Regions from separate parts of the Clostridium saccharobutylicum DSM 13864 genome, predicted to be linked through region 3. Evidence: a T-box and tRNA genes for the amino acid it is inferred to sense, from the RefSeq annotation. Region 3 holds a T-box; the other regions hold tRNA genes.
What was found. A T-box is a leader RNA that pairs with one kind of tRNA and senses whether it is charged. The one in region 3 lies ahead of serS (serine--tRNA ligase), so its partner is inferred to be a tRNA-Ser.

Region 1: it has a tRNA-Ser gene. The T-box ahead of serS (serine--tRNA ligase) is inferred to sense a tRNA for this amino acid. The anticodon was not compared.
Region 2: it has a tRNA-Ser gene. The T-box ahead of serS (serine--tRNA ligase) is inferred to sense a tRNA for this amino acid. The anticodon was not compared.

Annotation. Positions count from the first base shown of each region.
Region 1 covers NC_022571.1:4,969,824-4,973,470, reverse strand. The annotation lists gene CLSA_RS21275 (HlyC/CorC family transporter) at 1-354, shown strand, start outside; gene CLSA_RS21270 (nucleoside deaminase) at 593-1,036, shown strand; tRNA gene CLSA_RS21265 (tRNA-Ser) at 1,225-1,316, shown strand; gene CLSA_RS21260 (hypothetical protein) at 1,992-2,585, shown strand; gene CLSA_RS21255 (SAM-dependent methyltransferase) at 2,720-3,647, shown strand, end outside.
Region 2 covers NC_022571.1:4,962,356-4,966,002, reverse strand. The annotation lists gene CLSA_RS21240 (Nramp family divalent metal transporter) at 1-888, shown strand, start outside; RNA gene ffs (signal recognition particle sRNA large type) at 1,586-1,852, shown strand; tRNA gene CLSA_RS21235 (tRNA-Ser) at 2,072-2,161, shown strand; gene CLSA_RS23545 (hypothetical protein) at 2,509-2,685, opposite strand; gene CLSA_RS21230 (pyridoxamine 5'-phosphate oxidase family protein) at 2,844-3,239, opposite strand; gene CLSA_RS21225 (winged helix-turn-helix transcriptional regulator) at 3,372-3,647, shown strand, end outside.
Region 3 covers NC_022571.1:16,279-19,925, forward strand. The annotation lists gene CLSA_RS00075 (NAD(P)/FAD-dependent oxidoreductase) at 1-914, shown strand, start outside; gene CLSA_RS00080 (DUF1667 domain-containing protein) at 931-1,158, shown strand; T-box leader at 1,308-1,507, shown strand; gene serS (serine--tRNA ligase) at 1,569-2,846, shown strand; tRNA gene CLSA_RS00090 (tRNA-Ser) at 3,164-3,254, shown strand; tRNA gene CLSA_RS00095 (tRNA-Ser) at 3,290-3,380, shown strand.

The DNA.
Region 1 (3,647 bases), 150 kb from region 3:
GATGAATATGGTGGAACTGTTGGAATAGTCACAATTGAAGACTTAGTAGAAGAGATAGTTGGAGAAATTGAAGACGAATATGATGAAGAGAAGAAGTCTGTTCAAGTTATAAGGGATAACGAATATGTAGTTGAAGGAAGTGTGAAATTACATGAGATTAGTGAATTAATTGGGGTCGATATAGATTCTGAAGAATTTGATTCTGTTGGCGGATTTATGATTGGAGAGCTTGGTAGAATGCCAGAAGAGCAGGAAGAAGTTGCGATAAATAAAACAAAATTTATTGCAGAGAAGATAGAGAAAAACAGAATTAAAAAAGTTAGAATATTTACTAATGTTGAAGAGGAAAAATAAAATAAATGGATATTAGTATATTAATTAAAAAATAATGATTGAAGTGTTAGGATTAATATATAAGATAAAAAGATTACTGTATACATTTTTCAGTGATCTTTTTTTGTTGTAAGATATAAATTTTAGTTTTAATTTTTTATATAAACTTAAAATTTTATTTAGATAATATAATTTAGGTAGTAAGATATATGTGAAATAATATTTAAGAAATTTTAATATAACGATAAGGAGATTAAATATGATAGATTTCATGGAAATTGCTAAGAAACAAGCAATTTTAGCAATGGAAAAAGGAGAAATTCCAGTAGGGGCTGTCATTGTAAAAGATGGTGTAGTTATAGCAAAAGCTCATAACTTAAAAGAAACATTAAATGATACTACAGCACATGCTGAAATTTTAGCAATAAGAAAAGCATCGAAGTTTCTTGGCGATTGGAGACTCAATGGTACCGAAATGTATGTAACACTTGAACCTTGCCCGATGTGTGCTAGTGCTATTGTTCAAAGTAGAATATCTAAATTATACATAGGAACTTTTAATAAAGATATGGGAGCTTGTGGTTCAACAATTAATATTCTTGATAACAGAAGGTTAAATTCTTTTGTTAATGTTAAATGGACATATGATGATGAATGTTCTGATTTATTAGTTGAATTTTTCGACAAAAGAAGAAAACAATAATATTTAATGTAATAAACTTGATAACTTTAAGATTGATATGAATTATATAATTATAAATTGAGGATATGGTAAATAGAAGTATGATATTAATAGTAAAAGTGCTTTTTGTTTGATTTAATAAGGTGTATAATTATCTTGTGTGTTTATTTGTGTAATATATGTAAAATAAATGAATTGAAAAATTATATGGAGAGATGGCTGAGTGGTTTAAAGCGATGGTCTCGAAAATCATTGTACTCAAACTAGGGTACCGGGGGTTCAAATCCCTTTCTCTCCGCCAAAATATTTATTTGAGTTTAGCGCTTTAAACCTTATATTACTAAGGATTGTAGCACTTTTTATGTTTTAATATTTTACCTAATATAATCTTATGCTCAATAGTTATTTTAATAAAAAATTGCAAGCAAGAAATTGTGTTGAGGTCTATTTGAGTTTTTTATGGCATAAATTTTTTTATATGAAAATATATTAATATAAATGTATGTTAAAGCGGAAACACTACTGATTAACATAAATGCATGGAAAATGAAGTTAATGGAAAAAAACATTAGGAAAGTAACAGAAAAGGAAATGTTGTTATGAATTCATTTGTTGAATTATTAGAAAATATGTGATATATTAGCACTAACTGGTATGACCACTATGTCGGCGATTTTTACGGAATAAGTGACCTTTGAAATATTTTAAATAAGTAATTATTATTTTAATAGCATATTTTTTAGGAATAATAATACAATTGCTTTTTAACATTATCTGTACCGGAAATATTTTTAGAGTTAATTTTATTTTTTAACTTTGTTTTTGATATAGTTAAAACTGAAATTATTGAAGACATATGCGAAAGGTTAATATCGTGTATGTCATTTTTATTTATTACTATTTGAGTTGGTCTAATGATATTCTTTGAAATCATTAAAGATTAAGTTTTAATTAAATTATTTATGGAGGAATTATTATGATTACTAATAAAGAGAATTCAAAAAAAAATATAAGTCCGATTAATAGATTATTTAATTCTATTGATAATTTATTAATTGAAGAAAGAGAACAAAGATTAAAATCAAAATTGGGCAAGGAAATAAAAAACTGTATATTTACAGATGAAATTGTAGCGAGACTTAATGAAAATGATTTTTCGGGTGTAGTTGATGAACAAAACAATATAGTGGCGCTTTTTTCTAGTATATTTCCTGTGTTTATAAAAAATGGAGATATTATATTTAGATTATATAAGCATAAAATTGAAGTTGATTTATCTGATGAAATGCGTGATAGATACATATATATGTTCTCTGATGGAAGATTAACTTCTGGATTATTTCAATGTTTTACTCTTAGTGATGATGAATATATATATGGAATAAAGAGAATAATTGATTCTATTCCACTATTTAAAACTGCTATTATTGATACATTAGAAAACTTTAAAAAAAATATGGACATACATAATAATAAAATTGAGAATTCAAAAAACAGACAACCATTAGTAGAAAAAAATTATAATCAATTATTCAATTATTTATCAAAAAGTAAAGAGAATAACATTTAAAAGAAATATATAAATGGTAAACTGCGTTCAAAATGTAAAGCTATGTGAAATAGTAATGAAGCTAATAAAGTAAATCGTTAAATTTAATCTAATTTTTAGATTTGTTAATTAAATAAAAATGGGAGATGAATGTCATGATTATTGACAAAATATTTTACAAAACATTATTTAAAAATTTATTTTCAGATACCTTTGAACTAAAACTTTGGGATGGTAGTTCAGAAGTTTATGGACAAGGAGAAAGCCAATTTAAAATAATTTTTAATGAACCTATTCCTAAAGCTGATATTATTAAGGATCCTTCATTAACTTTTGGTGAAGCATATATGACCAAAAAAATAGATATCGAGGGAAGCGTTCAAAAAGTTATAGAATCTTTATATAATAATAAAGAGAGTTTTTTAAGCAATAGTGATAAATATGCAAATTTACTAAAGATGGCTACAAATAATATTAAGAATAGTAAAAAGAATATTGAATTTCATTATGATATTGGAAATGACTTTTATAAATTATGGTTAGATGATACCATGACATATTCTTGTGGTTACTTTAAATCTGCAAATGATTCACTAACTCAAGCTCAAAAAAACAAAGTAGAACATATTATTAAGAAATTAGATTTAAAAGAGGGTGAAACCTTATTAGATATAGGCTGTGGCTGGGGTGAATTGATTATTACTGCAGCTAAAAAATATAAAGTAAAGGCTATGGGGATAACTTTGAGTTCTGAGCAGTTATCTAAAGTTAATGAAAGAATAAAAAATGAAGGACTAGAGGATCTAGTTGAAGTTCAACTTACAGATTACAGAGAGCTAAAGAATAAAAAGTTCGATAAAATAGTTAGTGTGGGCATGTTAGAACATGTTGGGAAAGATCATCTTGCAGAGTACTTTTCAACTATAAATAATTTGTTAAATGAAAATGGAGTATCCTTACTTCATTGTATAACAGCCATAGAAACCGGAGGAAATAATACTTGGATAGATAAATATATTTTCCCAGGTGGATATATTCCAGCAATTACAGAATTAATAGAATATATGTCAAATGAGAAGTTTG
Region 2 (3,647 bases), 160 kb from region 3:
CTTTTTAATGTAAATAAATATATATCAATACCTATTGCATCTATAGCAATTTGGTTTTTAATAATGAAGGGATCTTATAAAAAGGTAGAAAATATATTCTTGCTATTTACATTTGTATTTTTTACTTATATTATTTCAGCATTTTTGACTAAACCCGATTGGGGAGTTGTTGCTAGATCTATGGCCACTCCAACAATTGAGTTTAATACAGGTTTTATTTTAACATTTATAGGAATGATTGGTACAACAATTACTCCATATATGCAATTTTATTTGCAATCATCAATAGTAGATAAAAAATTAAGTATATCTGAGTATAAGTATGAAAAACTTGATGTTTATTTAGGAGCATTTTGGGGAAATGCAGTAGCATTTTTTATAATTGTTTGTACAGCAGCAACACTTTATAAAGCAGGTATAACTATAGGTTCTGCACAGGAAGCAGCAATGTCTTTAAAGCCATTAGCAGGGGAATGGGCATACATACTTTTTGGTGCTGGATTATTTGGGGCATCAGTCCTTGCTACAGCTGTTATTCCGCTTTCAACATCTTATGCAATATGTGAAGCATTTGGATGGGAAAGTGGTGTTGATAATGATTATAAGGATTCACCAGCATTCTTTAGTATATATACTGGTATAATTGTAATAGGTGCTTTATTTATACTTATTCCTGGAATATCACTTATGCAAATTATACTTATAAGTCAAGAAATAGCTGGAATGCTATCTCCAATTATATTAACATTCATGATAATTTTGATTAATGATAAAAGAATAATGGGTAAGTATGTTAATAATAAAACGCAAAATATCATATCTTGGGCAACAGTTATATTTATTATAACTTTATCATTAATTTTATTTGTATCACCACTTATTTCATAATTTGAATATTAATCAATAAAAAACAAATATATATAATATGTTATTAAAATTATGTTAGTTAATAAATGAGTCTTTTTATTTTAATATTTTAATTATTAAAACATATTATAATAGCGTATATAAAATTTATTAAATAAATTTTATATACGCTTTTTCTTGTCTTAAGTACAATTTATTGCTGTTTAAGAAAAATAATAAAAATTTATATTATTATATGTACTATAAATTATAATAGTTAGTATGAATATTATTAATAAAAAAACAAATAATATAAAAGTAAATTTATATGTTTTAGATATTATCTTTGATTGAGTATAAAAACTAGTTAGTACAAGTTATGGAATTTAAAAAGTAAAACTTATAATATGTGTAATTTATTCAAGAGTAATTAGGTGGTGGTAATGTATTGAATTTTAACCACTATAATTTAAATAATTTTACTGTAGAATAATCTTGAATTTAGAAGACGTATATGTTATTATTAACAAGTATCCTTAATAACATATTTCAAATATGTTATTAATAAGTGATATTTAATTTACAAAGTATAGTGATATATATAGTATTACTATAAAAGTATGCATTTTATTAAAGACTAATGAGCAATGAATAATATGGTCTGATGTCCACTGGGGACTAGACTTTTTCACAAGAGTGAAAAGTTATGGAGGTTCAATCCCTCTTCATTCCACCATTGCCATGCTAGATGGGGAGTTAGCGGTGCCCTGTAACCTGCAATCCGCTATAGCAGGATTTAATTCCTCGCTTAGGTATTAGCGATCTATAGTCTGACTTTTGTAAGTGGTGTTGATGACTGGGTCCCACGCAACGGAAGCCCATGAACCTCGTCAGGTCCGGAAGGAAGCAGCGATAAGTGGTCACTTTCGTGTGCCGTGGATCAATCTGGTCTGAGCTAACTGCAAAAGTAACGTATGGAGAACTAATAACGAAGCGAGGTGCATGGTTCAATTTAAATCTTTAATAAGATTGATTAGAATTTTTCGAATAAAATAGGTTATTCTTCAATAGGATTAACAATATAGGACAAAAATCAATAGGATAAGAAAGTAAGGGAATTTCATTTATGAAATGCCCTTATTTTCTTTTATAAGCATAAATATTAAGTTGAATTAAAAAAACTTATATGATATTATAGAAAAGCATAAAGTTAGAAATAAATTATGGAGAGATGTCCGAGTGGTCGAAGGAGCACGCCTGGAAAGCGTGTATAGGGGCAACTCTATCAGGGGTTCAAATCCCCTTCTCTCCGCCAACTACGAAATACTTATAGTGTCACTTACGCACGGTATAAGAGAGCACACGCTTAGCTATGAAAAAATAGCTAGTGTGTGTTATTTTTTTGAAAAAATATATCTATTTGATATATTAATGAATGAAAAGTGTTAAATTGACTAACAAAGCGACTGTATAGACGATAGTTTTTAGTAACCAAAACAAATGCATGACTTTTATTTTGGTTAACTATAGTATAAGTTGTTTATCTATGCAATCCTATAACAAGCAAAGAGAAGGTATTATAATCTTTGTAAATAAAAATTATAATACCTTCTCTTTGCTTATTATATTACTCATATTATTAATCTCCAAACGGTGCTAAAGCTATGCAGTTTTTTTTATATGTTTTTCTTGATTTATGTCTTTTTGATCCATATTTTTAAGAATATTAGTTAAATTTTTATAGTCATCTGTAGTAAGATTTGGTCGACTAGATAAACTATATAGCATCGCTTTTTTAAAGTTTTCAAAACTAAATATTTCTTTAATAAATTTTATCATATATGCTTTTCTCCATTCAAAGTTTATTTACGATTACAATAGATATACTTCTTTGATGAATTTTATTATGAACTCATCAAAGAAATCAAATACCTTTTATGAAGCAGGCATTTGATTTTTGATTATTATATCATAATTTTAAGTTATGTTTTTTATTATTATAATGAGAATGTTTCAGGTTCTCCTGTAAATGAAGAAATAGTGGCAGTACCTTTTGTAAAATAAAGAACAGCAAAAATACCATCATTAATGTTATACATAGATTTTAAAACTGGAATAGTTTCAAGTGCAAGTTCTTTTACTTCACGTCTATCATCGTTTGCTACCTCACCACTAAGACGAATCCATTGACCTTTTTTGTTCATCCCACTGATTTCAACTTTTGGATTTTGAAGCATTTGTTTGAAACATTTTTTAGTATTGTTTGTTACGATATATAATTTGTGTTCATATTCAAAGACAGCACCAAATGGTCTTACCCTTGGTTGATCACCTTCATTAGTTGCTAGGTAAAAAGTACCACAATCTTTTAAGAATTCTAAAGCTTTATCCATATTTATTGCTCCTTTCATGTGCGTGTGTTAAAATTTAATTATACATAAATGATAACATGTACAAAAATAATAACAAGTACGATTATTTACTTTTGTTAGTATCAAATATATACTAAAGGAAGGAGATAAATGATGGAAGATAATAATGAGTTATTTGGAAAATGTCCATACTTTACAGCTCAAAAAGTATTCTCAGGTAAATGGTCTATATTGATAATTTATCATTTGAGTGAGGGGACTTTGAGGTATGGAGAACTTCAGAGGAAAATGGATAATATTACACAAGCTACGTTAACAAAACAATTAAGAATGCTTGAAGATTATGGGTTGGTTAGTCGTAAAATTTATTCAGAGATACCACCTAAAGTTGAGTATTCTTTGACGGAATTGGGAGTAGACTTTATTCCA
Region 3 (3,647 bases):
ATAATGGAGTGAATTTTAGATTAGAAGAAGAGGTTATTGATATTAAGAATGTAAGCAAAGGCTTTAAGGTAACAACTAATAAAAACAAGTTTACTTGTAAGTTCGTGGTTAATACAATACCAAGTGAAATTTTTGCAGGAAGATATGTAGAAGGCAAAAATGAAGTAATAAATAAAAAAATGAATTATATTTTATTTAATGAAAATTTAGATAATTACATTAATAGTGTAATTATTAATGATATAGATGAAGATGCTTTTGTAATAAATATACCAACAGCATCAAAAGAAAATTTAATTGGGATAAAGGGATATGATTTTTTAAGTTTAGAGGATGGATTACAATTATCTAAGAGTATTTTACAGGATGTAAAAAAGGAAGTAGTTATGAATATTTTTACTGAAACATACAGTAAAGGTAATACGTTAATTGATGATAATAAGATTCAAGATGGATATATAAAAGTTACTGGAAGTCATTATAGTAAGATAACAATTGCACCTGCTATTGCTGAAAAGATTGAAGAATCATTAAAAACTAATATGAATATAACTAAGAAGAGAGACTATGTTGATAAGAATAGGGAAATGTATACATTTAAGAATATGTCTAAAGAACAAAGAAATGAGATAATTGCTTTAGATTCAAGGTATGGAAACATAATATGTAGTTGTAATAATGTTACAGAAGGTGAAATCATAGATTGTATTAGAAGGCCACTTGGTGCAAGAACTGTAGAAGGAGTTAAAAGACGTACAGGAATAGGTCTAGGTAGCTGTAATGGTTCTTATTGTAAAATGAAAATTATAAAAATTTTAGCTAGAGAAATGAATGAAAGTCCTTTAAGCATAGTATATGATTCGATGGATTCAAAGGTATTAGTTAGCAGAATTAAAGAATTTAATGAAATCTAACTAGGAGGAAATTAAAATGAGCAATAAAGATATTTTTACAAGTTTGGTTAGAATAAAGGGTGATTTAAATAACAAAGTTGCATCTGTAAAAAGTACTAAGCCTATAGAAAAGGAGTTATGGAGGGAGTTTTCCAAAGTTCTTAGTAGAATATATATAAGTACTCCTATTGATATCGGAGATATCATTTGTAAGAATATAATGAATACAGGTATAGATATTGTTTGTACAAGAAGGATTGATTGATATTTTTTATATGCTTTGATGTATATATAAATTAAAATTTCTAAGGAAAGTTAAGTTAGTGTTACATTATTTGAGTATAAATTATTTTTTGTAACACATATATATTGACAAATATAGGTGTTTTGTAATATATTAAATTTAAGTTAATATAAAAACCTGTGATGAGAATAGTAATAATATTATGATTTTTAGAGAGTCAGTGGTTAGGTGTAAACTGATAATTGTAGATTATGAATCCACCTCTGAGGGACTGCGATGAGTAGTACGGTATATATCGTTAAATAGTTAAGTGGATAGTATTTTTAATACTATCAATTAGGGTGGCAACGCGGAGTTCTTCGTCCCTTGTATGGGAAGAAGGACTCTTTTTTTATTGAAAAATATATTTTTATTTTAGGAGGATAAATTACATGTTAGATTTAAAAAGAATAAGAAACAATCCAGAAGAAATTAAGAAAGCTTTATCAAATAGAGGGGAAGATTTTGATGCTAAGGTTATTGATGAAATAATACAATTAGATGAAGAAAGAAGAAAAATATTAGTAGAAGTTGAAACACTAAAAAATAAAAGAAATCAAGCTTCAGCTGAAATTCCTAAGCTTAAGAAAGCAGGAGAAGATGTTACTTCAATAATGACTGAAATGAGAGAATTAGGAGATGAAATTAAGCAATTTGATGTTAGGGTAACAGAAATAGATGAAAGAATAAAATATATTATGTTAAGAATACCTAATATACCAAATCCAGAAGTTCCAGATGGTGAAACAGATGAGGATAATATTGAAATAAAAAGATGGGGAGAGCCAACTAAATTTAGTTTTGAACCAAAAGCACATTGGGATCTAGGAACTGACTTAAACATTTTAGACTTTGAAAGAGGTGGAAAGGTAGCTGGATCTAGATTTACTGTGTATAAGGGATTAGGAGCTAGATTGGAAAGAATGATAATTTCTTATTTCTTAGATAAGCATACATGTGAGAATGGATATACTGAAATATTACCACCATACATGGTTAATAGAGATAGTATGACAGGAACAGGTCAATTACCTAAGTTTGAAGAAGATGCATTTAAAGTTGAAAACAATGGATATTTCTTAATTCCTACAGCAGAAGTTCCTGTAACTAACATGTACAGAAATGAAGTACTTGCTGGAGCAGACTTACCAATTAAGCATGCTGCATATTCAGCTTGTTTTAGAGCAGAAGCGGGTTCTGCTGGAAGAGATACAAGAGGTCTTGTTAGACAACATCAATTTAATAAGGTCGAATTGGTTAAATTTTGTAAGCCAGAAGATTCTTATAATGAATTAGATAAACTTGTTACTGATGCTGAATCTGTATTACAAGGATTAGGTTTGCCTTATAGAATAGTTAGAATATGTAAAGGTGATTTAGGATTTACTGCAGCTTTAAAATATGATATAGAAGTTTGGATGCCAAGTTATAATAGATATGTAGAAATTTCAAGTTGTTCAAATTTTGAAGATTTCCAAGCAAGAAGAGCTAATATTAAATATAGAGAAACTCCAAAAAATAAACCACAATTTGTTCATACATTAAATGGATCAGGAGTTGCGATAGGTAGAACAGTTGCAGCTATATTAGAAAACTATCAAAGAGAAGATGGCAGTGTAGAAATCCCAGAAGTTTTAAGAAGATATATGAATTGTGATGAAATAAGATAGTTTGTTATTAAAAAGATATAATATGTAATAAAGCATTAAAAGGAAGTATGAATAAGTTATTTTTACATTATAAATTCATACTTCTTTTTAATAAAACATAATAAGAAGAGAAATAAGTTATTTGTATATTAATATATGTATAAATGAAACGAAGCTATGCAAATTTTTAGTTTTTATACATTTTATCTTTAATTATGATGTCAAAATTTCTACTGTATTTAAACATTAATAAATAAAATCATTTATTAAAATAATTTTATTTAAAAGTGTTGACATAATAATAATTGCTTGCTATAATAAATCTTGTCGTAAGACGTGGAAAGATGGTCGAGTTGGTTTAAGGCACCGGTCTTGAAAACCGGCGTGCGTGTAAGCGTACCTAGGGTTCGAATCCCTATCTTTCCGCCATTTTTTTTATCTAAAAATAAAGATAGAAGGCACATGGAGAATTACTCAAGTGGCTGAAGAGGCGCCCCTGCTAAGGGCGTAGGTCGGGTAACTGGCGCCCGGGTTCAAATCCCGGATTCTCCGCCAAAGCATCTAATATTTTATTAGATGCTTTTTTATATTTAGAAAAGTATAAAAATTCTGAAGTGCAAACTATAGTGATATCAATGTTTTAAAGAGTACAAAGTATAACAAGTTTATTATAAAGTAGACATGGTGAAGTAAATTTGTTATTATTGACGAAATTATGATAAATCAAAATATTACGATAATGTTTGAAAGTATCAAAAAATATATTGTGCTAAGCAAAGTTTAGTGTTATATATATGGTACAATATGATTTATTCATTACTT